One region of the Methylomonas sp. HW2-6 genome, then DNA from elsewhere that is predicted to be linked to it. Evidence: riboswitches for the same ligand, from Rfam matches in the RefSeq annotation. Region 1 holds a riboswitch; each other region holds the start of a gene.

Evidence for each region. A riboswitch is a leader RNA that binds a small molecule or an ion and turns the genes downstream of it on or off. The one in region 1 is predicted to bind cyclic di-GMP.
Region 2: linked by a shared signal. The riboswitch ahead of ACH518_RS17360 (hypothetical protein) and the one ahead of ACH518_RS05465 (PEP-CTERM sorting domain-containing protein) in region 1 are both predicted to bind cyclic di-GMP.
Region 3: linked by a shared signal. The riboswitch ahead of ACH518_RS08790 (hypothetical protein) and the one ahead of ACH518_RS05465 (PEP-CTERM sorting domain-containing protein) in region 1 are both predicted to bind cyclic di-GMP.
Region 4: linked by a shared signal. The riboswitch ahead of ACH518_RS15635 (hypothetical protein) and the one ahead of ACH518_RS05465 (PEP-CTERM sorting domain-containing protein) in region 1 are both predicted to bind cyclic di-GMP.

Annotation. Positions count from the first base shown of each region.
Region 1 covers NZ_CP184124.1:952,597-960,488, forward strand. The annotation lists gene recC (exodeoxyribonuclease V subunit gamma) at 1-1,927, shown strand, start outside; gene recB (exodeoxyribonuclease V subunit beta) at 1,917-5,429, shown strand; cyclic di-GMP riboswitch class I at 5,961-6,040, shown strand; gene ACH518_RS05465 (PEP-CTERM sorting domain-containing protein) at 6,115-6,945, shown strand; gene ACH518_RS05470 (hypothetical protein) at 7,027-7,815, shown strand; gene ACH518_RS05475 (hypothetical protein) at 7,812-7,892, shown strand, end outside.
Region 2 covers NZ_CP184124.1:3,615,287-3,623,178, forward strand. The annotation lists gene ACH518_RS17355 (cytochrome c peroxidase) at 1-2,033, opposite strand, end outside; gene ACH518_RS17360 (hypothetical protein) at 2,309-3,316, opposite strand; cyclic di-GMP riboswitch class I at 3,370-3,446, opposite strand; gene ACH518_RS17365 (hypothetical protein) at 4,260-6,380, shown strand; gene ACH518_RS17370 (hypothetical protein) at 6,530-7,033, opposite strand; gene ACH518_RS17375 (hypothetical protein) at 7,300-7,892, opposite strand, start outside.
Region 3 covers NZ_CP184124.1:1,687,139-1,695,030, forward strand. The annotation lists gene ACH518_RS08780 (amino acid adenylation domain-containing protein) at 1-2,543, shown strand, start outside; gene ACH518_RS08785 (ABC transporter permease) at 2,545-3,552, shown strand; cyclic di-GMP riboswitch class I at 3,880-3,956, shown strand; gene ACH518_RS08790 (hypothetical protein) at 4,056-4,814, shown strand; gene ACH518_RS08795 (VPLPA-CTERM sorting domain-containing protein) at 5,016-5,801, shown strand; gene ACH518_RS08800 (type I restriction endonuclease subunit R) at 6,099-7,892, opposite strand, start outside.
Region 4 covers NZ_CP184124.1:3,231,897-3,239,788, reverse strand. The annotation lists gene ACH518_RS15665 (formate--tetrahydrofolate ligase) at 1-1,043, opposite strand, end outside; gene ACH518_RS15660 (hypothetical protein) at 1,042-1,257, shown strand; gene rpiA (ribose-5-phosphate isomerase RpiA) at 1,247-1,924, opposite strand; gene ilvA (threonine ammonia-lyase, biosynthetic) at 2,077-3,600, shown strand; gene ppk2 (polyphosphate kinase 2) at 3,673-4,455, shown strand; gene ACH518_RS15640 (hypothetical protein) at 4,816-5,928, opposite strand; cyclic di-GMP riboswitch class I at 6,372-6,453, shown strand; gene ACH518_RS15635 (hypothetical protein) at 6,491-7,261, shown strand; gene ACH518_RS15630 (hypothetical protein) at 7,328-7,892, shown strand, end outside.

The DNA of each region.
Region 1 (7,892 bases):
GCTGCTGGACGCTTTCATCCGTTTTCTGAAACTGTCGCAAAGCCGGCTGGGCTGGCGCGCGGTCATGGATTTACTCGAGCAACCGCTGATTCACACAGGCTTCGGTTTGGCGGCTGCCGATCTGGAATTGATCGCCTATTGGCTGCAGGAGCTGCACGTGCGCTGGGGCCGGTCGGGCGAGGCCAAGCAAGCGCAGGGCCTGCCGCCGACGCCGCAGAATACCTGGCAGGCCGGCCTGGAGCGGTTGTTCATGGGTTATGCCCTGGCCGAAGACGAGTTCGTCGACGACATCCTGCCCTACCCGGATATCGAAGGCTCTTCGGCGCAGGCGCTGGGCGGCCTGAACGCTTTCCTGCAACTACTGTTCCGGGCCGGCGACGAGTTGGCGGCCGCGAAAACCCTGAGCGAATGGCAAACCTGCCTGAGCCGCTACGCCGACGGCCTGTTGGCCGGCGCCGACACGGCGCAACGCCAAGCGCTGAATGAGCTGCTGGCCGAAATGGCGGAGATGGCCGCGATTCACGACCGGCCGCTGGCTTTGGCCGTGATCGTCGCCTGGCTGCAAGGCCGGATGGACGAAACCAAATCCGGCGCCGGCTTTCTGCGCGGCCAACTGACTTTTTGCTCGATGCTGCCGATGCGGTCGATCCCGTTTCAGATCATCGCCTTGTTGGGTATGAACGACGGCGAATTCCCGAAAATCGAACGCCAGCCGACCTTCGACCTGCTGGCTGCGCATCCGCGCTTGGGCGACCGTTCGCGCCGTGCCGACGACCGCTACCAATTTCTGGAAATACTGCTGTCCGCCCGCCGGCAACTGATCGTTACCTATCTGGGCCAATCGCTGCGCGACAATAGCGAAATTCCGCCGTCGCCCATCGTCAGCGAATTGCTCGAGGTACTGCGCGACGGTTACGGCCTGGACGGCATCGTGGTTCGCCACCCGTTGCACCCGTTCAGCCAGCGTTATTTCCTCGGCCAGGATCCCAACCTGTTCAGCTACGCCCGCCACGATTGCGACACCGCCCGCCGCCTGCGCGGCGAGAAACCGGCGCCGCAGCCCTGGTGGTCCGGCGCGTTGCCGGCCGAAACCGACACCGTGATCGAAATCGACCGCTTACGCCAGTTTTTCCACCACCCGCAACGCTATTTTTTCCGCCACTGCCTGGAACTGCAGCTTCCCGGTTTGATAGTCGACGCCGAAGAGCGCGAACCGTTTGCCTTGAACAGCCTGGAAGATTATTTGTTAGCCCAGGAGTGGCTCGATGCCGAACTGCAGGGCAAAGTATTTTCGCTGGCAAAATTGCAAGCCCGCGGTTTGTGGCCGGCCGGCGCCGCCGGCGAAATTGCCTGGCGCCGCCGCCAGCCGGCGATCGCCGAATTCGCCGCGATTATCGCCGGCAAACAACTGGGGGAACCGCTGCCGCCCCAGGCCATCGATCTGACCATCGGCGATTGCCGGCTGGTCGGCAAACTGGGGCGTTTACACCAACACGGCGGACTGATTTACCGCTTCGGCAAACTGAAAGGCCGCGATTTTTTCGGCGCCTGGTTACAGCATTTGATTGCCAACCGCATCGCGCCGCAAGCCACCCACTTGGTTTGTGCCGATGCCGATTTACGGTTTCCGGCCCAAGCCGACCCCGACGACGCGCTACCGCAATTGCTAGCGATTTTCCGGAGCGGCCAAATCCGGCCCGACGCGTTTTTTACCGAAGCGGCGCTGGATTTCGTGCGTCATAACGACCCGGAAACGGCGCTGGCGGCAACGGCCAAACGCCTGGCCGACGCCATCGAACAGGGTTACGAAGCGGAAATCGGCCAACTGTTCGCCTACCGCGACTTGAGCGATTTGCTCGGCGACGCATTTAGCGGGTTCTGCCGGGATTGGCTGGAACCGGCCTGGAGGGCGGCGCATGCAGAGTAAGGCCTTCGATGCCACTCGCGGCGAGCTGGAAACCGGGATCAATCTGATCGAAGCCAGTGCCGGTACCGGCAAGACCTACACCATTGCGATGCTGGTGCTGCGCTTTGTGGTCGAATGCCGGCTCGACATCAAGCAACTGCTGGTGGTGACCTTCACCAAAGCCGCCAGCGAAGAACTGAAGGACCGCATCCGCGCCCGCCTGGTCGAGGCCCGGCACATTCTGCTGCATCCGGCGCCGGACGACGATCCGGCGATTACCGCCTGGCTGGCAGGCTTGACGCAGGATAGCGCCAGCATTCGCCAACGCCTGGAACTGGCGCTGCTCGATATCGACCAGGCGGCGATTTTCACCATCCACGGTTTCTGCCAACGGGTGTTGGCCGAGCACGCACTGGAAAGCGGCCAGTTGTTCGATTGCGAACTGAGCGGCGACGTGGCCGAATTGAAGTTGCAGTGCGCCGACGACTTCTGGCGTCGGCAAATCTACCAACGCCCGGCCTGGCAAGCCGCATTGCTGCTGCGCGCCTATCCGACTCCGGACACCTTGCTGGATAGCGTGCTGCGCATCGATCTGCAGCAAAACGCCTACCCGCTGGATACCGATCTGGACGCCGATCTGGCGGCGCTGCCGGCCTTGCGCGCGGCGGCCGCTGCGCAATTGCCGACGGTAGCGGCAACCTTGATCGACGCGCTAGAAGCCGGCTACTTTAGCGCAAGCTTCGCCGCCGGTTTGCCGCAACGGCTGCAAGCCCTGGCAGAGTGGTTGCAAGACTCGGAGCAGGATTTGCCGGATTTCGACTGTCTGAACCAAGTCACGTTGCTGGCCGGTCTGAACGGCATCAAATTCCGCAGCAGCAAGAACAAGCCGTTGCCGGCCGAGGAGCAGAAGCAGCAGTACTTGGCTGGCCTGAATATCGATTGCGCGCCGTTCGAGGCTCTGGCCGACGCAGTGCGGCGGCTGCCGGTCGCGTTGCGCGCCGCGTTGTTGGCCAGCTTGCGCACGGAGCTGGACCGGCGCCTGTTGCGGGAGAACGTGTTGTCCTTCGACGACCTGATCACCCGCTTGGCGGCGGCGCTGGACGGCGACAACGGCGCCTTGCTGGCGGCGGAATTACGCTCGCGTTTCCGGGCAGCGTTGATCGACGAATTTCAGGACACCGACGCCAAGCAATGGCGGATCTTTTCCGGCGTGTTTGCCAGCGCGGAACATTACTTGTATTTAATCGGCGATCCGAAGCAGGCGATATACAAATTCCGCGGCGCCGATATTTTTTCCTACTTCGCCGCCCAACAACGCGCCGACCGGCATTACACGTTGCTGCACAATTGGCGCTCGCATCCGCATCTGGTACAGGCGGTGAACCGCTTGTTCCGCCGGCAAAAACCGTTTTTGTTCGATCAATTGGATTTCACGCCGGTCATGGCCGGCCGCCAGCCCGGCGACGGCAGCATCGCCGGTGCGCCGCTGGTCCTGTGGCAGCTCGATAAAAATCCCGGCAAGCAGGAGCATTGGACCGCGCGCAAAGGTAGTTCCGGGGAAGTCTCGGCGCTGATCGAGCACGCCGTCGTCGCCGAAATCAGCCGGCTACTGACGGCCGGCCGCATCGCCGAAAAGCACGGTGCGGAACGGCCGGTACAAGCCGGCGACATCGCGATTCTGGTGCGGAGCAATGCCGCTGCCGCGGCCTATCAACAGGCGTTGCTGGCAGCCGGCATACCGGCAGTATTGAACAGCAAGCAGTCGGTATTCGCCTCCATCCAAGCTTTCGAGTTGTACCACGTGCTGCGGGCCGTAGCCGGCGCCGGCCAAATCGATCTGTTGAAGCAGGCGTTGGCCACGCCTTGGTTCGGATTGGACGGCCAGCAATTGTACCGGCTGAGCCAGGACGAGGCGGAGCTGGACGCTTGGGTGTCGCGCTTTCAGGACTATCTGCAATGCTGGCGCAACCAGGGCCTGCTGGCGACGCTGCAGCAACTGCTGCGGCGGGAACGGATCGAACAACACCTGTCGGCGCAACCCCAAGCCGAACGGGTGCTGACCAATATCCACCATTTGGCCGAGCGGCTGCAGCAAGCGGCCATCGACGAGCATCTGGCGATCAACAAGACGCTGGACTGGCTGCGGTGGGCGATTCAGCAAGCGGCGCAAGACAGTAGCGAAGATCGCCAATTGCGGCTGGAAAGCGACGAGGACGCGGTCAAAATCGTCACGCTGCACAGTTCCAAAGGCCTGGAGTACCCGCTGGTGTTCTGTCCCGATCTATGGCGGCGCAGCGACCGGCTGAAAACCGAAACCGCTTTGGTGCAATGCCACGAACACGGGACGATGGTCGCCGACCTGGGGTCGGCACAATTCGCCGAACGCCGCGAACAAGCCTTGTTCGAAGAATTGGCCGAGGACCTGCGTTTGTTTTACGTGGCGCTAACCCGCGCCAAGTACCGCTGCTATCTGAATTGGGCCGACGTCCGCACCAAGGAGCGGGCCAACGATTCGGCCATGGCCTATTTATTCGAATTCGCCGACTGCGATTTCGCCGGCCAGCAGTGGGTGCTGCAACAGCTGGCAAGCGCAGAACCGGATTTATTCGAGTACCGCCTGCTACCGGCCGAAGCGGCCGGCGAGCTGGCCGAATTGCCGGCCGACCGCCGTGCTACCGACCTGGCGTTGGCGCATCGCCGCCAAACCCGCAGTCTGCACAGCATCTGGCAAATGAGCAGCTACACCGCGTTGGCGGCGCTGAGCCTGGAGCAGACGCCGGAACTGCCGGAGGATAAAGCCGAAGAAAGCCACGGCCAACCGGCCGGCGATGAAGCCCTGCCGCGCGGCGCCCACACCGGCAACGTGATCCACAGCCTGCTGGAGACTGTGGCGTTTGCCGACTTGGCCGGGCGCCGCGACATCGGCCGCGCCAGCGCCCAAGCCTGCCTGCGCTACGGTCTGCAGTTGGCGCAACCGCAAATTTTGAGCGAGGTGCTGTACCGGGTAACGGCCACACCGCTCAGCGAAGATCCGGGGTTTTGCCTGAAAAATCTGGCGCCGGCGCAGTGCATCAAGGAAATGCCGTTTTACCTGTTCATGCCGGGCCGGGTGGATACCGCCCGCATCAACCGGATCCTGGCCGCCTGTCCGGCCTATCAGGCGCTGGACGCCAAACAAATCAGCGGCTATCTGACCGGCTTCATCGATCTGGTCTGTTGTTACGGCGGCCGCTACTTTGTAATGGACTACAAAACCAACGCCTTGGCGGACTATAGCCAGGCCAGTCTGCTGCAGGCCATGCGCGAACACAATTACGGCCTGCAATATTGGCTGTACAGTCTGGTATTGCACGCATACCTGGACCAACGCCTGCCGGACTACGATTACGCCCGCCATTTCGGCGGCGTCAAATACTTGTTCGTGCGCGGCATGGAGCCCGAGCGGCCGGCAAGCGGCGTGTTCGCCGACCGCCCGGAGCAAGGTCTGCTTGGCGATCTGGCCGATGTGTTCTTCCGTACCTAGCCGATTTTCAGCGCTGCTACGATTTAAAAATCCGATTTTGCCTGTTCTCGTGGTGGCTTGGCGGCGTCGATCCGGCCAGGGACAATCTAAATATGTTAAATCACCCAGGCCGGTATCGGGATTTGCCGATATCAAGCCAAAGAGCCAGCCAATACAATAAGTTACCATTTGCCGCTTAGGGGGTGTTTGGGTTAAATCCCCTAACTTCCGTCGTCCGTTTCATCGCTTGGGCTTGTCGTCATCAGACCAAGCTGGAGCGGACATCCATTCTCTCAATCGCGACTCGAATCTCCCGTCCACCCTTTCCGGCCCCGCCGTTCCTAATATTTCAGCCGCTCGGCTTCCCGCTCCAGCCTGCTGAATCGGCATCTGGTTTTATTTGTTAGGACTGGCATGGTATCTGCTGAACTCCTGTTGTAGCGTTTGCCAGCGTTCTGGTGGCGGCTGTGGCCCGCCCGACCGGTGCGTTAGCAACCGCCGCTCACTAAAGGAATATGCCGTTCGGGGTCCAGCCGTCCGGTTTTCAAGGAGGGAGCACTTCGCCACATCCGCCGCAAGGTGGAGCCGGAAAGCCGCGGATCTCGGCAGCTCGAGACAGCCGGGCCGCCTCTCGTGCGAGAGTCATCGACGGCTTGAGTCGTTCAAGCCGCTTATAGCGTTTATATCTTTCATTTAGGAAAAAAGTATGCAAAAGATCGGATCGAAATCGCTGCGGCTACGCTGCGTACTGGCTGCCGGCGCGCTGGCAATCGCTAACGTGGCAAGTGCGGGCACGCTGAACGGCGGGGTATTCCAAATTTCCTATGACAATCCCGATGATTTGTTGTCGGGCTTGACCTTGGGCGACGGCGCGATCACTTCGTATTATGTCGCCAATTATTTCGACAAGTCGTTGGCGGACAATATGAATGTGTCGCAAATGCTTGGCGTGGCAAACGATACCTACCCGGCGCCTGCGACGCTGTCGTTCGACATCAACCCGTCCAGTTTGGCCGGTACCGGCATTCCGTTCGGTAGCGGCGGCCGCAACAACAAAGCGACCACTTTAACGTGGGGAAGCAGTCAGGACGCGTTGACCAACTCGTCGACCTTTACCGCCAGCGGCGTTGCCGGGCTAAACGGTGTGGTAATGACTCGCGGCAGTTTCACCGGTACGCTGCTATCCGGCGATTACCAATTCGGCTACGTCGCCGCTCGCAATAATGGCGTCAACAGCGGTTGGGCTCTGACCAACAACGTCAGCTTCTCGTCCACCACCTACGATACCCGCAACATCAGCGTCACCACCGACGGCGACAAACTGCTGTTTACCGGCGAACTGTGGTATTCCGCCAGCACCAGCGCCTTCCTGTTCGGCGGCGACGGCGTCAGCCAAGCCGGCCGCGCCGGTACCTTCAGCCTGATTTCTCCGGCTCCGTCTGCGGTTCCGGTGCCGGCAGCGGTCTGGTTGTTCGGTAGCGGTTTGTTCGGCGTGATGGCCTCCACTCGGCGTAAACGCAAAGCCATTCCGGCCTAAGCCGGCTTTCGCACCCGGCCATACCCGGGTGCTTTGTCTTGGCTGGCACCGTTTTTCGAGATTATTTCCCTCAGCATGACTATGAGTATTCATTTAGCTAGATTTTCGGCGCTCCGCTTCGGCTGGGGTATGTTGCTGGTCACGGCGTTGTTATCCCCGGCGGAGGCCGCCACGGTATCCGGCGGCTGGTTGGTCGTGAACTTGGATCGCGACGCGTTGGCCGCCGCCGTGGATATCGACGAAACGCCTGCCCGGTCGATGTACCTGGAAGAGTTTTTCGACGCGCAGGCCTCGCGCAGCCGGAGCTATAGCCAAATTTTGGAAGACCACCTGGTGCCCGGCGTGGCGGAGATTCCCGCAACCGGATTGACGTTTGCCGTTAACGGCAGCTCGGTCACCAACTTAACCAACCGGCGGAGCAAGCCGACGACCATCGACTTCGATCCGGCCGATTTCGAGGCCACGGTGACGGGTGCTATCGGCTTGGCCGGGGTGTTCCGGTTTCGGGTCGATACCGGCTCGGACTTCAATCGCATTTTATCCGGCGATTACACCTTGGAATACGCCGCCGCCAATATCGACCTTGCCAGCGGCCGCTCGGCCTGGAGTCTGTACAACCACGTTTCTTTCCGCTCGCAGTCTTACAACCTGTTCAACGTCGTGATGGGACTCGATTCCGGCCGCTTCAGTCTGTCGGGCGATCTGGGTTTGGGAGAGGGCTACGACCACCTGAACGGCACCCGCGATGCGATTGTCGGCAACTTCAAGCTGCAAACCGCGGTGGTGCCGCTGCCGCCGGCATTCGCGTTGTTCGCGGCCGGCTTGGCCGGGTTCGGTTTTTGCCGCAAGCCAAGAGGACACATGTTATGAAAATCGACCTAGGCCAAGCGGCTAGCACCTGTCCGCTCCGTTGCGCGCCCCCTGCGAAGCGCTTGGTGACAGCGTTG
Region 2 (7,892 bases), 1.8 Mb from region 1:
GCCCGGTTAGCCGGCGAATTGATCGACGACGAGATGGTACCGACCTGCTCGTGCAAAATATCGTTGTGGAAATTACCTTGCCGGCCATAAAACTCGATCACCTGTTCCAGCGTTGCCATACTGCCGTTATGCATGTACGGCCCGGTCAGCTCGATATTACGCAGGGTTGGAACTTTAAAGGCCGCCTTGACTGCCACGCCCAGATTTGCGGCATTGGCTTCGTTGCGTGCCGAGCTGGGCGACGGAATGAAAGCTGTGGCCGGATCCGCACAGTTTTGATTGCGCGACACACCCTCCCGACTGCCGTCCGCCTGGATACCTTCCACTGCGGTAAAGTAATAAGGCTCGGAAACGTCGGTATTAATCGCAATCGCGGTGATGAAATCGCAAGCGCGAATATCCTTAACCAGACGATCCTTGATCCCGGCGGGACGGTCCTGCAAATACTGAAGGTACTGAGCGGCAAAGGATAGCGGATTGCCGAAATCGTCGAGACCGCCAACTCCTCGGTCGCCATTCGGATCGGCAACACCGGTGTTGATGTACCCCAAGTCCATCAGCAAAGGCATGCCGTCGCTACTGAAATCCCGGGTTACCGGATTGACATATTGGGTCATGCCGGCTGCTCGCGCGCCGCCGGAAGGACCGAACGCATCCGGTCCGTACGAAATTGGTGTCGCTGCCAAACCAAAGGTTTTGCCGGGCTCGGGCTTTAACAACGCCGCATTGGTAGCGACCGCGGCCAGACTCAAGCTCGGGCCGGCATGACACAAATTACAATGATTGTTGAAAAACAAGTTGCCGCCGTCTTTCAGCGCTTGGCGCTTGGCCTCGGTCTCGGCCGGCGTGGCGCCGACAATATTGGTCCAGGTCGGGCGCAGACTGGCATCCACCGGGCTCAAATCGAAAGGCGATTGATCCGCCACCAAGGTCGACTGGTAAAGCTGGAGCGCCAAGCCGAAGAACATCGGGAAATTGGCCTCCATTTGGTTGTAGGCGGTTTGTCCCGGTGGAGCACCGAACGGGCCGATGCCGCTATAAGACCAGTATTTGGTATTGAAAGCCTGCATGATCAGATTTTTATAGGTCGTATTCAGACCGGGCTTCAGATTTCCGATGCTGCTCAAGCTATAGGGGCCCAACACACTGTCTTCGTGGTGCACCTTCTGATGTTGCAAGGCTTGGCGTCCCAACAGCTTGCGGCCGATATCGGCCCATGTCCGCTGCCTGCAGCTCATTTCGGTATCGCTCAAACCCGGCGCCGTCGCCAACGATGCTAAAGACGAGTTTTCCAGATGCAGCTTTTCTTTAACCACCGAGCGCGAATTGAGTTTGACCCAAACCCCGGCATTCGAGTCGCGTTCACCCCAGGGACTGCTACCGTTAAAGATATTGTTGGCCCGCCCGTCCCAGAAATTGCGGTGGTTGAACACCGCATTGATTACAGTCGGCGCATTCCGCGGCTCCACCCGCCGGGTACCGGTTTGGTTAACGTGAAATACCGCATCGACGCTACGCGAACATTGGTCGGCACTGCCGCTGAAACGCGAAGCGCCTTTGAAGTCGCCGCTAAAGGTACCGGACGACGCCACCACATCATCGGTGGTAAAGGTCACGGCGCTGAATTTATCGGCCGGATCGGACAGCCGGTGCAACGGAAAGTCTTGCGAACGCAAGGTATGATTGGGGCCGCCACCGCCCGACGCCAACGTATCGAACGTCTGCCCGCTGGCTTTGCTGCTCTTGGCGCCGGGATTCAGCTGATTTTTGACCCGGGCGTCGGCCCCGGCGTGAAAATGGCAAGACCCGCAGGCCATGCCGTCGCTACCGACGCTCATATCCCAAAATAAGGCCTTGCCCAACGCAATCGCTGCCGCCTTATTCACCACGATCGGGCTGGAACCGTCCAACAAACCCGGCACCGGCGGCACCGGTACCCGCTGTAACGATACCGGAACCGGTCCGTGGGCCGCCACCGGCAGCGCCGCCAGCGAAGCGATCGCTATTAAAAAGATTCTCGGAAATACCTTCATACCTGCCTCGTAAAACCCGCTATTCACCCGGCGCCGCATCTGCTTTGGCCCCGGTCTGGGAGTCGGATAAAGACTGAACCTGCGCATGCCTTCGATTGCATCCGTTCAGTCGAAACCAAAGAAATCAGGGCCGGCCCCAACCTAGACAACCCCGGGAACCGACCACTAAATTATTGTGAGCGCCAGCTAATCGGGACAACATCGGACATAAGGCATTTGGACCTTGTTACCCGAGCACGCCCCATTCGGCAAAGCGGATAGGCTGGCGCTGTAAGCTAGACCGGTTTTTTTCGACCTAGCGCGGTAAAACCCAATAGAGCCGAACCGAACATCCAGACAGCTCCGGGCAACGGCACCGCACTGACTCCGGTATTGTTGATGGTCAACATATAGTTTTGGCCTGCACCGATTCCGCAATTTTGACCATTGGCATTATCATCCGGGCAACTACCCGCCCAGCCGATCAAGTAATAACCGGCTTTCAAGCCCTGCAGGGTCAACATCGCCTCGCCGGCACTCAGGGTCGCGAAACCGGTGTAGACGTAGGGTGAATCTTGGTTGACGTTGGTGAGTGCCGTACCATTCAGCGGATCGCTGGCACCGCCGCCGTATTGACCGACATTTCCGGGGTTGGTGGCACCCGCGAGCAGACCTTGAATCTTATCGCCATCGCCGTTAGTGAAGGAGTAGCCGGCATTGGCATAACCGATCCATCCGTCATGGCCGCGGACTATGTTTCCGCCGCCGCCTTCACCCAGCCAGCCGTTGCTGCCCTGAGTCAAATCGGCGCCGGGCACACCCAGCAATCCCGTGCCGCCCAGACCAGGAGGCGCGACGTAACCGGCGACACCGCCATCGTAAGGCCCGCGCACCTGACTCCAGGCATGTCCGTAACCGCTGCCGTCGGCGGCACCGGTAACCATGGGCGCGGTTCCGCTGGTCCAGATCGAAAATCCCGGATAGTTCATCGGTGCCGTGCCGCCGTTTTGTTTCAGATTGACCGTGACATCGAATCGAGTACCCGCGGCGACGTCGGCGTCATCGCCGACCTGAAAAATCCTGAAGGGTGGCGTATGGGTCCAACCGTAGTTAAAACCGGTTCCGTAGTCAGCCCAAGCCCTTTTCGGCGCCTTGCCGGATACGCTAGCGCTGTCGCCAGCGTCGATAACACCCAGACTGGCCGGACTAATAGCGGCGGCCTGTCCGGAATAAGCGGCCATAACGCTGGCGCCGAGCGCAGCCAGAATTGCGCGGCGTAAGCTCTGTTGATTAATGCCTATCATATTGATGCCTCAATAACTGATTCGAAGTGAAGAAATTGCATAATTGCCTAGTCCAGGGCAGTCAGGCCGTCTCGCCGTGAGACCCCTGAATTTCCGTCTCCTCCTCGCGGCAGGTTCGGCTTTTTCCCGGAGGTGATATCGCGTCCGTTATCACTCGAATGAGAAAGCACAATTTGTACCTATTTTTTTTAATTAATTTTCAATAAGTTACAATCAATCCAGCCAAGACTTGCGGATTTTGCCGCAGTATTGGCCGTCTGCGGCAACGCCTTGGTCAGCACGACAAATCAACACTAATACCTCATTAAATTCATTAACTTATTAAACATTCACAGCAAAAAAACGGTTACCAGCCGATCCGGCATCGGTAGCGCGGTGCAGCCGGAAAACAGCTGGGTAACGACGACTAACCGCCCGGCAGGCCTAAGCTGCAACGCATACTCTAGTCCGTTGTTTTAACTAATGAATTACCCATAGACACCGTTTGTGTAAGTCCGGTTGGCCAACCCCAAGTCGCCTGCAAATGCATAAAAAACACACATACTGTGTGATTTCACTTAGCGTGTGCGCGATATCACATAATTTGGATTTACCCGGCACCTGCATCCGGGCAACAGCGCGAGTCCGGTACCGCCACTACCGGACGATCGGATACCGAGATCCACACCCGCGAAAACCGCGCAATCCTTAGGTTTTCAGTCGCGCCGCCTAACACTGGAAAACTCGCGGAAACGATAGTCGATAGCAAACCGCCGATTTTCCCGTACAAGCCGATCGCCAGACAAAAAAACGCCAAAATTTTGATTTATAAAGGATTTATATAAAAGAGGCATGGCTATTGCTATCCGCAACTATCAATTGACCGCCCGGTCCGAGGTAGCCGCACCGCTGCCTTGTACACCATCGGCTCAATCGCATGGCCTGAACAACGACGGATAACATTATGAAAATACGCTATAAACGCGCGCTGGCATTCTCGGCTGCGCTCGGCATCGGAACCATTGTGACGCCACCCCCGGAAGCGCCATTTACCGGCCACGGCAACCCGGAAGTTTTAAGCCGGTTGTACCAGCGCTGGAAATATGCTCACGAACAATCCTCCAGCCCGGACAACTTGCAAATCGGCTTGAGCTATTCCAAGGCATTGTCCGCACGCTTCAGCCCGGCCGCCGGCCACCTTCAACTGAATCTGCGCACCGGGCGCTTGCAGGCAACGGTATCGGGTTTACCGGAAACCGGCCAATACGAACTTTGGTTGCTGGACAATCATAAGCAGTCTCGGCAAGGATTGCGCGTCGGCCAACTGGAGCCGGCGGCGGGCCGCCATGGTTTGACGCTGCAACTCGACCCGCAGCGAATGCGGAACTTTACGCTTGACGGCGCGGCAATCGTCCTAGCCGGAACCTCTCCCGAAAACGGCGGCCTGCTGTTCGGCTCGCCCAACCTGCTGCAGCGGCTTTATTTCACCGAGCACGACTGGCCGGGCGCGAACCTGGCTGCCGCCGGCGGCGAGATCGCCGCGAATCGCCTGCCGTTCGAATTCTTACTGCCGAAGACCGCTCAAGCCGGCAATTTCGGGAGCGAACCACAGTTAGCGCAGCTGATAGCCCGCGGCCAAAAAATATTTACAGAAGAGACTTTCGGCGGCAACGGACGTACCTGCGCCACCTGCCACCGGCCGGATAACAATCACACGATCGACCCGAGTTACATCGCCAAGTTACCGAAAAGCGACCCGCTGTTCGTCGCCGAAACCCGGCCGGAATTGGCCGATCTGGAAAAGCCGGCACTAGTGCGCCAGTTTGCCTTGTTCGTCGCCCACGCCGACGGCTTCGACCGGCCGCCGGTGATGCGCAGTTCTCCCCATCTGTTGGGCATGGCCAATACCCTCACCTTCGAGCGTGCAGTAAATCCTGGTTACGGCAACGGCGAGTTTCCGCAGGACGAAGAATACTTCAAACGCCACGATGACGAAGCGCAGCAATCCGGCAGGCACACCGAAGCCATAGGCTGGTCCGGCGACGGCGCCCCGGACGGCGGCTCCTTGCGTGACTTCGCCAAAGGCGCGATCAAGCAGCACATGCCGAAAACATTGATCCGGGCCGAAAACATCGATTTCAGATTACCCAGCGAAGACGAACTCGACGCCTTGGAAGCCTATATGCTGTCATTGGGGCGTAGCGGCGAATTGAATCTGGCCAATATGTATTTCAAATCGCCTTTGGTGCAAAACGGCCTGATGTTGTTCAATACCAAGAACAATCCGAAAGCGGCCGACGGCTCGGTGATTTTCGGCGCCACGGCAAACTGTAACGGCTGCCATTCCAATGCCGGCGGCATCAGTTCGACCACCAATGCCAATCCGACCCGCGATACCGGTGTGGAACGAATGCGCGACCAATTGCACCATTTGGCCGACCCGACGCTGGCCTATGACGGCGGCTTCGGTCAGATCCAACAAAACGACTGCGGCCCGAATTATGACGAAGTCTGTTTTAGCGACGGCAGTGTTGCGCCGAGCGGTACTACCTCGCGGCCAGCAGGACACCATGGCTTGAACCGCTTTAATACGCCGTCCTTGGTCGAAGCGGCCGACACCGCACCGTTCTTTCACAACAACGGCGTAACGACGCTGGAAGAAAGCGTCGCCTACTACAGCTCCGATGCCTTCAACAGCTCGCCCGGCGCATTTACCTCTAGTAAAGCGAATCGGCAAGGCAAATTGGATTCGTCGCAAGTAATAGCCGTAGCAATGTTCCTCCGTACGATCAATGTGCTGGAAAATATCCGCAGCTCCAATTCGTTGGACAAAAAAGCGTTGGAACAGAATGGCGAACAAAGTATGAAGTCCCTGAAGCTGGCAATCGCCGACACTCAGGACGCGGTGGAGGTATTACAGCAAGCGGTAATCAATCCTTATCCGGAAGCTTTGGAAAAATTGCAGCAAGCATTGAATCTGGAGGCAATGGCCTGCAACCGATTTTTTCCGGGCAAAACCGGTCTGCTGCGCCGAGCGATTGCGCTGAAAGAGCAGGCCCGCAACCTGATGGTTAGCGGTGGCTAGGCCAAGCGGGCGGAATGCGGTATGGAATATTGCTGCGCAGGCAAGGCCGACACTGCCGCTTGCAAGCCTTGCCGCGGCGGATTTCGGCAGGCATAAAAAAAGCCGGCGAGGCGCGCCTCGTCCGGCTCTGGAAGGACTTAAGCCGGAGCTTAAGCTTGGACCAGCGTTTTCCGGCGTCCGGTGTAAAGGAAACCCAACAAAGCGCTTGTCATGAACCAGATAGAGGCGGGAAGAGGTACTACAGAACCACCGCCTTGGTTAGCAGCAGGCTTGATATCGAAGCCGTACAGCAAAACCAAATTGTTGGTAGGCACACTTGTTTTGGCAAAACTCAACAAATACATGTTGCCAAGCAATGAGCCATTAGCCGCTTCACCCAGCCACTTACCCGCATCCCACAGACCCAATTTAAAGCTGCCCGTAGCAGTGTAGCTACCGATACCTGTAAATGAGTAAAGTGGCGCGGCGGTATTCAAATCAGCATTTGCTGCGAAAATACCGAAAGTTTCAGAGCTCGGTAATCCAAACAGGCTAATTGACAAGAAATTACTATCTCCGTCAGTTGACTCCCAAATGGTACTCGCAGAACTTGCAGACGAAACGGCCAACAATAACGCGGCAAGCCATAGTCTTAAAGATAAAAGCGTTTTCATGGATATTCCCCATTAGTTAACGTTAACAAACGGCCATTCCTCTGGCCATACAACTGGAATTGGCGATTTTTCCGAAATTGCCGCCTCCAAGCCGAGAGCAAAGACCGCAGCCTCCACTCCAAAATAGATTATACAAAAAACGTGCCAAAATATCCAGGCCTGGGATTTCAAGGAATTAGCTCGGCCGAACAACAGCCAATGTAAAATAAGCTGACACAAATTCCGGGAATTTAAGTCATTCGCGTTTCGGCTGCGCCATTTTGGCGCTATTTGCAATCCGCAGCCGGAATCCGCTGATATCCGCCGCTCCCCGGAAAAGCGGCAGCGGCGCCGAAATGCAGGAATAAAGCCTGACGGGTTTTGCTGCGCTGTCTAAGCTCGGCCCGGACACCACGCGCGGCAAGTTGCTCCTTAAACGCCAGCGCTCTCGCTCTATCGACAAATACACCCAAAGATAGCGCGCCTTTAATCTCTCCGTCCGGAACCATCCAGACGTCGTCAATGCCTTTGGCGTGCAACGTCAACTTGTTAAGCCGAGCCTGCTCGGCATCCTTGGCCGGGGGCAAGTAGAGCTGGTAATCGGCGGAAACCGTCGTTTCCCGCACAAACGGCTTCGTGAAAAGCAAGGGTTTGCCGCGCAGCCAGCGCTGCAATTCGCGGTCGTCGCTGAACGGCCCCGCTTCGTAACAAATCACTCGAACCGGCTCCGGCTTCCCGGTTGCCGCCGGCAGCGATTTTTTTTCGGATTTAACCGCGGCACCCGCCAATTGTTTTGGCTTAGGCGCCGCAAAAGCGGCAGGCGCGGTCAAGCGTTGCAGTTCGGCGGCATCGCGATCCAGGACCCGCGAAATCGCCACGC
Region 3 (7,892 bases), 730 kb from region 1:
ACGAGCCCGACCAAGCGATACCGCTCGGCAAGCCGCTGGCCAACACCCAAGTCTACGTGCTGGACAGCGCACTCAAACCGGTGCCGATCGGCGTGCCGGGCGAACTGCACATCGCCGGTGCCGGCGTCGCTCGCGGCTATCTGAATCAGCCCGAATTGACCGCGGAGAAATTCATCGCCAACCCGTTTGGGGCCGGCAAACTGTATAAAACCGGCGATCTGGTGCGCTGGCTGGACGACGGCAACCTGGCCTTTATCGGCCGCCGCGACCATCAGGTCAAGATTCGCGGGTTTCGGGTGGAATTGGGCGAGGTCGAAAGCGCGTTGGCCGAGCATCCGGCGGTTCGCTTGGCCGTCGTCATCGTCAGCGAACGCCAAGGCAACAAACAATTGTTGGGGTTTTATACCCACGCCGGCCAACCGCCCGAGCCAGAAGTCATGAAGGCTTTTCTGCGCCAAACCTTGCCCGATTACATGGTGCCGCTGGCGGTGCTGGCACTCGATACCCTGCCGATGACGCCGGGCGGCAAAATTGACCGTAAGGCACTGGCACAGCAAGCCGAGAGTTGGCTGGCCGGGCGCGGGGATTTCAGCCCGCCGCGCGGCCAACTCGAACAACAACTGGCCGAGATTTGGCGGCAGCTGTTGAACGTCGAGCGGGTCGGCGTGAACGACAATTTTTTTGAGTTGGGCGGCCACTCCTTGCTGACCGTGCAACTGATCAGCCGGATTAACGCCATTCTCCCCGACAGCTCACTGAATCTTGCCGATATTTTCAAATATCCGACGATAAAAGCCTTGACCGATTATCTAGAGCGCCCGCTGGAAAAACTGACCAATTCAGCGTATTTGCTTAATCTGCGCTCGGGGATTCCGACGTTTATCGTGCCGGGCATGCCCGGCTTGAGCGACGGCTATTTCGAACTGGCGGAGTGCCTGAAGCGGGAAGGGCCGGTTTACGGCTTGCAAATGAAAGGCTATAGCGACGAGCCGCCGGCGACGACGGTCGAGGACATGGCCGCGCACAATATCGCCCAGATCGAACGCGTCTGGCCGCAAGGGCGGATCAATTTGTACGCGCACAGTTACGGCGGCACCGTGGTCTACGAAATGCTGCGCCAGTTGCAAGATTCGGCCTACGAAATCGGCGAAGTGGTGTTGATCGATAGCGGTTTGTTGCTGCGGCAAAGCAGCGTGGACAAGGCCTCGGTCAAGGCATTCTGTAACTTCATGCTGACGAACGCCGGTATTTCGCCCGAGCCCTATCGCGGCGCGATCGCCGAAATTTTAAAAACCAAGCCCTACGCGGAGTGGAAAGACTGCTTTGCGTCATTATTGGCGGACATCATTCCGAATCTGGACGCCGGGCATTTTCGGAAAATCTGGCAAGTGACCGAGGCTTCGATTACCGCCCGTTACCGTTACACCGCCAAGTTGCCGTATCGGGTGACGCTGGTGATCGCGGAAGGCAGTAAAGGTTGGTTGGCGGCCAACGAGTGGAACGATTATTTTCAAGCCGTCAATGTGATCAAGGCCAAGGGCGAACACTTCTCGGTGGTCAAGCAGCCGTATTGCGCGGCGTGGTTGCGAGAGCTGAATCCCGAAGCGGCGGCTCAGTCGTCAATGCTCGCCGCGCCGCCGCTGGTCGAGCCGGACCAGACTAGCAGTCTGCTGAGCGTCAGAGGCTTGGAGAAACACTATGGCGAAGTGGCGGCGGTTGCCGGCGTCAGTTTCGAGCTGCAAGCTGGGACCTGCTTTGGCTTGCTGGGGCCGAACGGCGCCGGCAAAACCTCCACGCTGGAAATGCTGGAGGGCATACTCAAACCGAGCAAAGGCGACATCCTGTTTCGCGGCAAACCGATCGATAGACGCTACAGCCAGCACATCGGGATTCAGTTTCAACATACCGCCTTGCCGGAAACCTTGACGGTGAAGGAATGCTTGCAACTGTTTCAGAAACTGTACCCGCGTAGTCTGCCGCTCGACGACATTATCGAGGCCTGCGCGCTAGGGGACTACATCAACCGCGATTCCCGCAAGCTGTCCGGCGGCCAGCGGCAACGCTTGTTGCTGGGCATCGCCTTGATCAACGATCCGGACATTTTGTTTCTGGACGAACCGACTACCGGTCTGGACCCGCAATCGCGCCACAACTTCTGGAGCTTGATTCGGGACATCAAACAGCGCGGCAAGACCATCGTCCTGACCACGCATTACATGGAGGAAGCCGAGCAGCTTTGCGACGAAATCGCCATCATGGATCAAGGCCGAATTATCGTGCAGGACACGCCGGAGAACTTATTGCAGGAATATTTCGACGGCGTGCTGATCCGTCTGCCGCGGGCCAGCGGGCTGGCGGAGCTTCCAGGCTTGCCGTTCGCGGTGAGTGCCGGCGCCGAAACGGTGGAGTTCGTCACCGCCAATGTGGAAGCGGCGATCTCCCAACTGACTCGACTGAATATCTCGTTGGAAGGTTTGACGGTCGCCACGCCGAATCTGGAAAACCTGTTTCTTAAATTAACCGGCCACTCATTGAGAAGTTGAGATGAAGCATTTTTTGGCACTGCTAACAGCCCGCAATATCGAATTGATCCGCGACAAAGCCACCTGGGTCTGGAATTTCGTGTTTCCGGTGGTGTTGATCGTCGGCATCGCGGCGATATTCGACGACAAGGATACCGCGCTGTTCAAAGTGGGCGTGGTCGGCGAGGCCAGCGCGCAGATCAGCGCGTTCAAGGCCACCCAATATTTGCAGTTCATCGACTACCCCGAGCTGGATAAGGCGCTAGCCAAACTGCAGCACCATCAGTTGGACATGGTGATCCGGGGCGGTTCGGAAAGCGGTTACTGGATCAACGACAGTGCCGCGCAAGGCTACTTGTTGGAAAAAATCCTACTGGCCGGCGATCAAGCCATTACCTGGAAAAAGCAAGTGGTTTCCGGGCGGCAGGTGCGCTACCTAGACTGGGTTTTGCCCGGCATTCTAGCGATCAATATCATGCACAGCAGTCTGTTCGGCGTCGGTTTCACCATCGTCAGATACCGTAAAAACGGCGTGCTTAAACGCTTGAAAGCCTCACCGGTCAACGCCTTCGAATTCCTGTCGGCGCAAGTCGTCAGCCGGTTGGCGATGTTGATGCTGGCGATCGTGCTGCAATTTGTGGCGATGCACGCCTTGTTCGACTTTTTAGTCCAGGGTGCTTTTGCGCTGTTGGCGCTGATTGCGGTACTCGGTTCGGTAACCCTGATCAGCCTCGGCCTGTTGATGGCGAGTAGAACGAGTAGCGAAGAATTGGCCTTGGGCATCCTCAACCTGCTGACCTTGCCGATGATTTTGCTTTCCGGGGTCTGGTTTTCGCTGGAAGGCGCGCCGGCGCTGTTGCAGAACCTGACGCTGATTTTCCCGCTGACCCACATGCTGCAAGCCGCGCGCGCCGTGATGATAGACGGTGCCGGATTAAGCGATATTGCGCCGGCGTTGTTGACGCTCTCGGCAATGACGCTGCTGTTTCTGACCAGCGCTGCGCTGCGCTTCAGATGGGTGGAAGAGTAGCACCCGGAATCGCGTCAGTTCCGGCGGCGGCGCGGGATTTCACGCGGCGATTGCGTGAGATAACTTAGTTTTCGAGGACCGGCGCCGGATTCGCCGTGCCAAGCCTTGTTATTCCAGGCGAATCAGATTTGGCCTAGTGTTTGCTCGTCGCTAATTGATTCGAAAACCCGACTTTAATCTGCCTTCGCGGCCTTTCCGTTGCAGCGTCGCTACGCCGCAACTCCGCCTGCGTTTTGTGAGGAGATCGTCGGGAGCTCGAGTTATTGGAAGGAATTGCTGGAAGCTCAGGAAGTAATCGTTCGCGGAAGCAGCGATGCCGCAAGGATTGCGGCGCAACGCCACACCCGCCGCGAGGCGGAGCCGGAAAGCCACGGGTCTTGGAACAAGACGGCCGGGTTACCGGCGGGCAAGGTTTGCCGATAGACACGGCGTCGGCCGCGTCGATTTACAAACTTGGAACCCGCCGCATAACTTAACCATCGATAAATCTACAAGGAAAAACCATGTATCTATTTAAAAAACATAGCCACAAATTGGCCTCGGCCGGCGTTCTGGCAATCGGTCTATTCGGCGGACTGTTGACAACAACCGATGCCAACGCGGCTCTTGTTAGCGGCGTGGCGAATTTAACAATCGACAATTCCGCCTTTACTTCGGCTGTACCGGGTAGCGAAGGTTGGTATATCGCTAATTTCTGGGATAAAAACCATAACGCCACGCCGATCACTCTGGATACAACCGGAGGTGTCGCGCTGAGCCAGACCGGAACCTTTAGCGTGTCGTTGGCGGTCAATACCAATACCTCGACCATCAACTACGGGGCCGCTCGCAAGCAACAAGCCACGACGATGGACGCCGGCAACACCGCGGCCGGTCAAATCGGCTTGAGCGGTGCTTTCCGGATGGAGCCGGCGGCTGGCGGCACCTATCTCAATCCCGCCGATTTCTTTTTGAAAAAAACCGCCGGTCAATGGGACATCTATACCTACAGCAGCGGCTTTGGCCAACCGGCACTGTTCCGTTTGGTCAATGCCTCGGAATCGGTTAACGCCAACGGCGAGTTATCGCTGAGCGGCGACGTGTATTTCACGGCTCAATCCTTTTCCTGGAACTTGCTGTTGAATGGTAGCCAGTCGGTCAAGCTGGGTACTTTCAGTCTGGCGCCATCGGCAGTGCCGGTACCGGCGGCCGTTTGGCTATTCGGCAGCGGATTGTTGGGGCTATTGGGTTCAGCGCGCGGAAAAATCAGATTGTCCGCCTAAGCCGCCAGCCGGCACCGTCGTCGATCTGCCCGGCAATATCGGCGGTGCCGATCCAATTTATCCCAGCCGCCAGTTACACCGGTTCAATCCCGGCGTCGGATGTAGCGCCGAGCGTTGAACGCTTTCGCCAGCAATGGCGCGGGCGCCTGGGATTTTCAGTTAGGGCCGGTATTGAAATCACCTCTAAATCAAGGAAACAAAATGAAATCTTTAAACGTTGTCGTGATCGCCGCATCGCTGCTCGCGACATCCGCGCACGCCGCCACCGTGGCCGGCGGTTCGTTGATCCTCAACCTGGACCGGAACGCGTTCGCAGCCGGAATCGACTTGGATAACACGCCGGCGCCGTCGATTTATGTAGAAGAGTATTTCGACGCTTCGGCGGCTTCGAAAACATTTGCGCAGTTGCGCGACTCCAACACGCCGGTCGATCTCACGAACTATACGGCGAACGAAATCTCCGCAATCGGCCTTGAGTTCACCGTGAACGGCGCAAGCGTCGCACCCAATCCGACCAATCGGCACAACAGCCCGACGACTTTTAGCTTCGATCCCAATAACATCGCCGCCACCGCGACCGGAAACATCGGCTTGGCCGGCGGGATGCGTTATCGAGTCGATGTCGATCCACCGACCAACAGAGTCTTAATGGCCGATATGATCCTGGCATATAACCCGGCGGAGCAGCAAAAAACGCCGGAAAGTTCGGCGTGGGTAATCTATAACCAAGTCGGTTTTTCGGCCGTCGCTTTCGAATTGTTCGACGTGACAACGCAGTTAAACGGCAATGTTCTGACCTTGAACGGCAGTTTGGGGTATGGCTGGGGCTTCGATCATCTGGGCGCCGAAGTCGCTAGAGCCGCCAACGCCCGCATCGGCACCTTCAGTTTTCAAACCACGGTAGTCCCGCTGCCTGCCGCCGTCTGGATGTTCCTGAGCGGCGCACTCGGATTGGGCGCGGCCGGCTATCGGAAAAAAGCCGCTTGATGCGGATGTCGATAAACGAACGGCTGGGTTATTCCGAGTCGTTCATCGGCGTTGTTACGGCCTGAGCGACACTGTCAGCCGATGTTGAGAATTTTCCGCGAATGGTTGTCGAAAAGTTCCCAATTAGAACCTAGGTTTGTGGGGATGCTGAGGCCTTTTTCCGTTGCTTGAACCGGTAGGAGTCGTTGCCAGTTTCAAGGATGCCGCCGTGATGAGTAATACGGTCTGGCAAGCATAAAAAACCCGCGAAGCCAGACCCTTTCGCAGGGTTTGATACGTCTTCGGTATTTCCGGGGCCTATTGGCCCGCGCTCCAAGCCTCGCTGAGCACCTCGGCTTGTTTTAAACACAATTCAACCGCTTCATCGGCTTTATCCGGCGGATACTTCCAGCGCCGCAAAGCCCTTCTGACCAGATTCCGCAATCGGGCCCGCACACTGTCACGCTTGGCCCAATCGACGGTGGTGCTGTTGCGCAATTGCTCGGTAATGTATTTGGCCAGTTCGCGCAGGTTGTTATCGCCCAGCTCACGTACCGCCGATTCATTTTGAATCAAAGCCCGGTAAAAGGCGATTTCGTCCGGATTTAACCCCAGTTTTTCGGCTTGCGCCCAATCCGCCTGCATGTCCTTGGCGATGGCTATCAGCTCTTCGATGACCTGCGCGGTTTCGATGGCGCGGTTATGGTATTTGCGCAACGATTCCAGAATGCGCTCGGAATATTTTTTCTCGGAGACCACATCGGTTTTCATGCGGGCTTTCACTTCATCGCGCAGCAAGCGCTCCAACAAATCCACCGCCAGATTTTTTTCCTTCAGCTTTGCGACATCATCCATAAACTCTGGCGACAGCAAGCCAATATTCGGCTTGTCCAAACCCACCAAACTGAAAATATCGTCCACACCCTCAGCGACTATCGCGTTATCGATGATCTGCTTCAGCGCCGAATTTTTCTCTTCATCGCTGCGGCGTTTATCCACCGTGGTAAATTTGCTAATCGCCGCTTTGACCGCACTGAAAAACGCGATTTCCTTTTTCAGCGGCTCGACTTCGTCCAGCGTCGAGCACAAGGTATAGGCACTGCTCAACGCGGTCATCACATCCAAAAAGCGCTTTTTACCGTCCAGTTCGCCACTCGCGCCTTGCAAACTTAAAATATGATTCATCGCGCCGGGCAACAGCTGCAAAGCCTGGGTTTCAAACGCGCTGTAATCAAAGCCCTGCATCATGCCCTGCACAATATCCAGTTTTTCCAGTAGCAGCGCATAGGCCTCGTGCGTATCGAACGTGGGAGCGCCTTTGCCTTTGGAATCGGTATAGGTTTTCAGCGCCTGCTTCAGCTCGCTGGCGATGCCGATATAGTCCACCACCAAACCGCCGGGCTTGTCTTTAAATACCCGATTCACCCGTGCAATCGCCTGCATCAGGTTATGGCCTTTCATCGGCTTGTCGATATACATGGTATGGCAACACGGCGCATCAAAACCCGTCAGCCACATATCGCGGACAATCACCAATTGCAGCGGGTCGCCCGCGTCTTTAAAGCGTTTTTCAAACAGCTTTTTGGTGGTTTTGCTATAGATATGCGGCTGCAACTTGGCATGGTCAGAGGCCGAACCGGTCATGACAATTTTGATCGCCCCCTTGTTGGGGTCGGCATCGTGCCATTCGGGCTTAAGCGCCACGATGGCGTTATACAGCTCCACACAAATATCCCGGCTCATGCACACCATCATGGCTTTGCCCGGCATACTGGCAATGCGAGTTTCAAAATGACTCACCAAATCCTTAGCCACCTGTTCCACTCGCGGCGCACTGCCGACCAGCTTTTCCAAGGCCGCCCATTTGGATTTGGTATTTTCGCGGCTGGCGATGTCTTCTTCGTCTTCGATAACCTCGTCCACTTCCGCATTCAAAGCTTCGATGTCTGCCGTGTTGATGTCCAGCTTGGCCAGCCGCGATTCATAATAAATCGGCACCGTCGCGCCATCATCCACCGCGTCTTGAATATCGTAAATCGACACATAATCGCCAAACACCGCCCGCGTGTCTTTATCTTGCGCGGCAATCGGCGTGCCGGTAAAACCAATAAA
Region 4 (7,892 bases), 2.2 Mb from region 1:
TGGTTCAATTCGTCCTTAGCCACGCCGCCGTGGAATTTCAGCGCCCGTACTGTCGCCACCAACACCACCGCCGACGGCTTCAGACCGGACATGCGGCATTTGATGTCCAGAAACTTCTCCGCGCCCAAATCGGCGCCGAAGCCGGCCTCGGTGACTGCGTAATCGGCCAGTTTCAGCGCGGTTTTGGTGGCAGTGACGGTGTTGCAGCCGTGGGCGATGTTGGCGAACGGGCCGCCGTGGATGATCGCCAGATTGTTTTCCAGGGTTTGCACCAGATTGGGTTTGATCGCGTCTTTCAACACCGCCGCCATCGCGCCGTGGGCGTTCAGGTCGCGGGCGTAAACCGGGGTGACTTTGTCCGATTTGTAGCCGATGACGATGCGGCCCAGGCGCTCTTTCAAATCGGCGCGGCTGGTGGCGAGGCACAGAATCGCCATCACTTCCGAGGCAACGACGATGTCGAAGCCATCTTCGCGCAGATAGCCGTTGGCTGCGCCGCCCATGCCGACCACGATCTTGCGCAAGGCGCGGTCGTTCATGTCCATCACCCGCTTCCATTGGATGCGGCGCGGGTCGATGTCCAGCTTGTTGCCGTGGTTGATGTGGTTGTCGATCAGCGCCGACAGTAGGTTGTGGGCGATGCCGATGGCGTGGAAGTCGCCGGTAAAATGCAGGTTGATGTCTTCCATCGGCACCACCTGGGCGTAGCCGCCGCCGGCTGCGCCGCCCTTGACGCCGAAGCAGGGGCCCAGCGACGGCTCGCGCAAACAGATGATGGTTTTCTTGCCGATGCGATTCAGTGCATCGCCCAAACCGACCGTGGTGGTGGTTTTGCCTTCGCCGGCCGGGGTCGGCGAAATGGCGGTGACCAGTATCAATTTACCGTCGGCTTTATCGGTCAGACTGTTGACGTATTCCAGGGAAATTTTGGCTTTGTAATGGCCGTATGGGTCGAGATGTTCGGCTGGGATGGCGAATTTTTCTCCGGCCAAATCGATAATAGGGCGCATTTTTGCTTGTTGGGCAATTTCGATGTCTGACATGTTGAATATCCTGGAAACTAAATTAAAGCTCGAAGCGGCGAGGAGACCGGCTGACGGCGGAAATGGCGGCTATTTTAGAGGGCAACGGCCGCAGCAGCCAGAAAAAATCGGCGGAGCGGCGTCTTTTATGACCTGCCGAGGGCAGGGCGGAACAACTAACGCTTGCCGCCCGGTGGCGGCAAGCTTGCTTAGACAGGCGGCAATCAGTAACTGATGACTTCGCTACCTTTACCGACCAACACTACGTCCGCGTCGCGCATCGCGAACAGGCCGTTGGTGATGACGCCGGGGATGTTGTTGATCGCTTGTTCGGTGCCGACCGGGTCGACGATGCTCATATTGTGCACGTCCAGAATCTCGCAGCCGTTGTCGGTGATGTAGGGTTGGCCGGTTTCCTTGTTCATCCGCAGAATCGGTTGGCCGCCCAGTTTCACCAATTGGCGGGCGACGAAGCTGCGTGACAGCGGCAGCACTTCCACCGGCAGCGGGAACTTGCCCATCACGTCGACGCACTTGGTCTCGTCGACGATGCAGACGAATTTCTTGCTGGCGCCGGCGATGATTTTCTCGCGGGTCAGCGCGCCGCCGCCGCCTTTCAACATTTTGCGGTGCGGAGTGACTTCGTCGGCGCCGTCGACATAAATGTCCAGGTCGCCGCTGTCGTTCAATTCAATGACTTTAATTCCGATCGATCTGAGGTGCTCGGTGGTTTTGATCGAGCTGGACACGGCGGCTTCGATATCGTTTTTGAAGTTGCAGTCGGCCAGTTGGTTGATCAAATGCGTCACCGTCGAGCCGGTGCCCATGCCGATGATCGGTACGTTTTTCAGGTATTGCAATGCGGCGGCGGCGACTTGTTTTTTTAATTCGTCTTGAGTCATGTGTGATGGTCCTGATGGTTATGCTCTTATGAGTCCTGACACGGCTTTCAACCCGTCATTGTGTGGGATAATACCCGATTAACGCTGATCGCTCAGCAGTTTTTAAGGCCAGGAATGCGCGGCGCGACAGGATGCTGGCGCCGAGGATAGCGATGCTGAATTACATAGAAAAAATATTGCGGGCCCGGGTTTACGACGTGGCCGAGGAAACCCCGCTGGACTATGCGCCGACCTTGTCCGAGCGGGTCAACAACCGGGTCTATTTGAAGCGCGAGGACCTGCAGCCGGTGTTTTCCTTCAAGCTGCGCGGCGCGTATAACAAAATTGCGTCGTTGACGCCGGAGCAGACCGCCAACGGCGTGATCGCCGCCTCGGCCGGCAACCATGCCCAGGGCGTCGCGTTGGCGGCGAAACGGCTCGGCATCAAAGCCTTGATCGTGATGCCGAAAACCACGCCGGAAATCAAAGTCAAATCGGTCAAGGCGCGCGGCGCCAAAGCCGTGTTGCACGGCGACTCCTACGACGACGCCTACGCTCACGCCATGGAATTGGCCGCCGAGAAAGGCATGACCTTTATCCACCCTTACGACGACCCGGACGTAATCGCCGGCCAGGGCACGGTGGCGATGGAAATTTTGCGCCAGCGCAACGGCGAGATTCACGCCATCTTCGTGCCGGTCGGCGGCGGCGGCTTGATTGCCGGCATCGCCGCCTACGTCAAATTCGTACGGCCGGAGATCAAAGTCATCGCGGTCGAGCCTGACGATGCCGATTGCCTGAATCAGGCCTTACGCGCCGGTGAGCGGGTGGTGTTGGAGCAGGTCGGCCTATTCGCCGACGGCGTCGCGGTCAAGCAAATCGGCGCGGAACCGTTTCGGATTGCGCGCCAGTTCGTCGACGAGGTGGTTACGGTCGGCACCGACGAAATCTGCGCGGCGATCAAGGACATTTTCGACGATACCCGCTCGGTGGCCGAGCCGGCCGGCGCCTTGGCCGTGGCCGGCCTGAAAAAATACGCCGAACTGAACGGTTTGCAGCAACAAACCCTGATCGCGATCGACAGCGGCGCCAACATCAATTTCGACCGGCTGCGCTATGTTGCCGAGCGGACCCAGGTCGGCGAGCATCGCGAGATTTTGCTGGCGGTGGCCATTCCCGAGTCGCCCGGCAGTTTCCTGAAATTCTGTAAAGCGCTGGGTAAACGCAACATCACCGAGTTCAATTACCGCTATTTCGACCCGGCCATGGCCCAGGTCTTCGTCGGCATCAGCAGTAGCGGCGCCGAGACCGACAGGCAGCAATTGCTGGAGCATTTGGCCGCAGAAGGCTTTGCCGTGACCGATATGACCGGTAACGAGTTGGCCAAGGACCACATCCGGTACATGGTCGGCGGCCATGCACCCTACGATGTCAAAGAACGGGTTTACAGCCTGCAATTTCCGGAGCGGCCCGGCGCCTTGTTGAAGTTCCTGATGGCATTGGGCAGCCAATGGAATATCAGCCTGTTTCATTATCGCAACCACGGCGCCGCGTTCGGCAAGGTGTTGATCGGTTTGCAGCTCGGCGACGCGGAAGCGGTGCATTTCGAACAATGCCTGAACGCGTTGCAACTGCTTTACCGGCAGGAGACCGGGAACCCGGCCTACCGCTTGTTTGCCGGCGGTGCTTCGACTTAGCCCGGTTTCGGCAAAAACTCCGGGAGCGTGCTATTTTCCAGTAAACCCTTCAACCCGGAACAGGCGGCGGACATGAGCAAAAAACACCAAAAACAGGCCGAGGCACCCGATTACAAGGACGTGCTACACGAATTGCAGGTGGAACTGGTCAAGCTGCAAAATCATATTATCAAGCACGGCGACAAGATTTTGATTTTGTTCGAAGGCCGCGACGCCGGCGGCAAGGACGGCGCCATCAAGCGCATCATCCAGCATCTCAGTCCGCGCGAAATCCGGGTGGTCGCGTTGGGTAAACCGTCAGACCGCGACAACAGTACCTGGTATTTTCAACGCTATACCGCACATCTGCCGGCGGCGCAGGAGTTGGTGCTGTTCAACCGCAGCTGGTACAACCGGGCCGGGGTGGAGCGGGTCATGGGTTTTTGCAGCGACGACGAATACCACGAGTTCATCGAAACGGTTTCGCATTACGAGCAACTGCTGGTGCGCTCCGGCATCAAGTTGCTGAAGTATTACCTGGACATCAGCAAAGGCGAACAAAAAAAACGGCTGGGTCTACGCCAAAAAGACCCGTTAAAGCAATGGAAAATCAGCCCGATCGACAAAGAAGCGCAAAAGCACTGGCAAGCCTATAGCGAGGCGCGCAACATCATGTTCGCCAGAACCCACCACTTATCGGCGCCGTGGACCATCGTCAAAGCCGACGACAAAAAACTGGCCAGAATCAATTTGATCAAGGATTTGCTGTTCCGGCTGGACTACAAAGGCAAGAACGAAGCACTGGTGTTGCCGGACGCCGATATCGTGTTCAGTTACGAAGAAAGCTATCTGCACAACGGCATGATTGCGCCGTGACCGGTGCGGTTTCGGCCGGAGTACACCGTCGCCGTTGAGGCGGCATCGGCTTGGTCCGGGAAGGCTGGCAATGCCAGCCTTCCCGCGGCCCGATCGTAAATCACACCCGACGGCCAGGATTTTTCAGCATCCCACTGGTCCAACCGACCGCTACCGACATCCGTTGCGCCGGAATCCGACCGTCGTCTCCGGTCCAGCTCCGGCCGCGCCGGAAGATTGCTCGCCTCAACTCGCCTTGATCGAAACCGCCCAATTTGGCGCAAGGCTATTGAGCTGCGTCGAGCCGGCCTTGACTTTTGTCTCCCCAAACGACCGCCTGCACGCGTTGCCTTGTAACGGGCTTCAGGAATTTCGCCGGTTTCACAGGCTTAATTCGCCCGATGCAACTTGTTTTACCGGAATGCAGGCGGGGCAGGATACCTGCAGCAACTCGCCGCTATGGCGGTGGCGGATCGGCCGGGCCCGGCCGTCGGTTTGGTTCATGGCCTGAAATAGCCGGTTTTCCTCGGCGATCACTTCATGTTCGTGTTCGAAAGGATACAGCCCCGGCGCCAAGCCGCCGCCGGCGATGAAGTGTTCGCTATCCAACAGCATCAATTTGGCGTGCAGCAATTCGTGCAATAAAGCGTCGGCCGGAGCGATGCTGCACGCCGGGGTAGCGTCGCAGCCGGGGTCGCCGAGCAATTGCGCGCCGAGGCGGGTATCGAAACGGATCGTCACGCTGCTGATGCCGAATTGGTTGCCGAATGCCACGGTTTGCCAAGCGCCGGCCTGGTAATCCAACCCGATTTTTTGGCCGCGTAATTCGCCGATCAGCGCTACTGCCTGCGGATATCGCGAAAAATAGTCGGCGATGGTTTGCAGATCGGCGTTGACCGTGGGTGGGTCGCCTGATTTTTTTTGGTAGAGCGATTGCAGGAACTCGGCGATGTCGGCTGCCGCGGCGGAATTAACCTGAACGTTCGTCTGTTTTTGGCTGTAGGCGGCGAGAACTTGCGCCGCTGACGGCGGATGCCGGTGGCGCAAACGAATCACGCCATCGCCGCTGTTGGCGCTAGCGCCGAGCGGACTTGGCAAATGCTGGCCGGCCACCACGTTGACCGGCAACAGTTCATCGGCGCCGACGCTACGCGAGACCGCGCTGAGGCCGATACAAAAACTCAATACCAGACCGATGCCGCGGCGGCGGTTGGCGTCGGCCCAGGTTTGCTCGTGGCGGCGGGCATCTTCCTTCAGGTACAGCGCATAGCGTTCGGCGATGGCTTGCAATTCGGCGAAGGCCGCCGGCTCGCTCCGGCTCAGGTCGGCTTGACAGACCAGGGCCGGGCGGCCGCCGATTTGGCAGGGATGCAGAAAATTGCAATCCGGATGGTGCAGATACCAACGGTTCAATGCCGAGGCCAGACCGGCTAAATCGCCGATCGGCGGCTGCGCGCCGGCAAAGGCTTGGTGCAAAAGGTCGATTTCTGTCATGCGGGAAGGTTCTGGTTTGAGTCTGCCGGCGCGGGGCCAAGTGGTTCAGCCACTGTAGCAGCGGTGTAACCAGACCGGCAAGCCTTGCTTGTCTTGTTGCGCTCGCTACGCCGAGTCTGAGCGATAAGGAAGATTTAGCAACCAATACAACAGCATAGACACGGCCTGAATCCCGGATTCGCGCGGCCGTGTAATACAAATGTATTACGTTTCATCAAACTGTAACCGACGCGTAACGAAAAACCTCGATTTCAACTGAAATAATTTGCCGCAACTGGAACTGCGCCGGAATGCGCGATGGTTCGCACAGTTACGGATCGGACAGGGAGCAGGGACGGCACGCAGACGGAGCGGCGAGGGAAGAGGTTAGGGAGTAGGCGGTGGATACAAAAATGGTAGCGGGGAGAGCGGCGCCATCTCGGTGCATTGGTAAGACTAAGGAAGTGTGTAAAAGCCAAACCCGTCGCGAGGCGGGGACGGAAAGCTACGGATGTTGCCGCCAGGCAAGATGGCCGGGTTGTCACCTTGTGTATTTATGGTTTTTTAAAACATGAGGCTAAAAATGAACAAATTCTCTAAAACTTTGGTTGCGGCGGCTCTGTTGGCCGGTGCTGGTGCGGCTAACGCGAGTATCTCAGTATTGGGTTCTACCGATGCGACCCGCGAACTATATTTCCAAGCATACGACAGCGTTTCCAAGCTGACTTACAGCCTGGACTTGGGTATCACTTTGTTGGATCTGGTCAACAACTATTCCAGCGAGACTTACACTATCAGCCGCGATCTGAGCAGCGATGCCAACTGGACTGCGATGACTTCGGTCGCAACTTACAACCCAGCTAACGTTCAGTACGTATTGGCGGTAGGCCGTTCTTCGAAATTGTTCATTACCCAAAAAGAAGGCAATCCATTGCCGGCTTACGATGCTCCGCTAACAACTAGCGGCGTGGCGACTGTGATTACCAACCACGCTCAGGAAATCAACGTAGGCTTGGAAAACAATCCTGCGTTGAACGTCAGCAAATTGGTATCGGACACTGAGCCGGCGAAAACCGGTCAATGGGCTTCCGGCGGAAACTTGCCGGACAATATCTGGGGTACCACCGGCGGTTCGGCTGCGGCTGTTGCATACGGTCAAAAAGCTGACTTTTGGTATGCGAATCGTACCGATGTAACCAAAGCTGCCGGCCAATGGCTGTTGTCCGGCAACACTCTGGAATACAAAGTATTCCCAGTTAGCAATGTACCGCTGCCGGGCGCAGTCTGGATGTTCGGCGCCGGCTTGATGGGCTTGTTGCGTGCAACCCGCCGTAAATGGGCAGTTGCCGAGTAAACCGCTTTACGGGCGGCGGTGAAGCCGCCGCCTGCTTTTCAGCTTTAACCCACACGAGACACGACCATGAAAAAATTAGTATTAGGCGCGGCTATCTCCGCAGCAATGTTCGGCGCTGCGGCGCAAGCGGCGATCCCGACCATCGACCCGGCCAACACGCGCGTGCTGTACATTTCCGGCGCTACCGCTGCCGCCACCTTTATCGATCGTCTGGTGACTTCCACCAACGTTGATCCGACCGACCGTATTTGCGACCCAAGCAGCCAAGTTTATCGCTTCAGAGATACCGGCAACACCGAGCAATTTGCGATTTACTGCAAAGCCAACAACACCGGCGCCGTCGGCGCGAGAAATCCCAGTCTGCCGACCGGCACAGCGAATGCCAATCTGTTGGTTTATAAAATCAACACCGGCGGTTCCGGTACCGGTGTGACCCCGGTGGCGCAAGCGACCCCGTTGGCCTTCCTGAACATCGCCAGCGGTTGCACCGAAATCAGCGCCGGCAATTTGAGCACACCCGCCGATATTCAGTGCACCAACATCAACAACAACCAAATCCCGGACATGGGCTTGTCGGATGTCGACCCGATCCAGTTCAGAGGCAACAACGCGATTAACGGTGTCGATATCA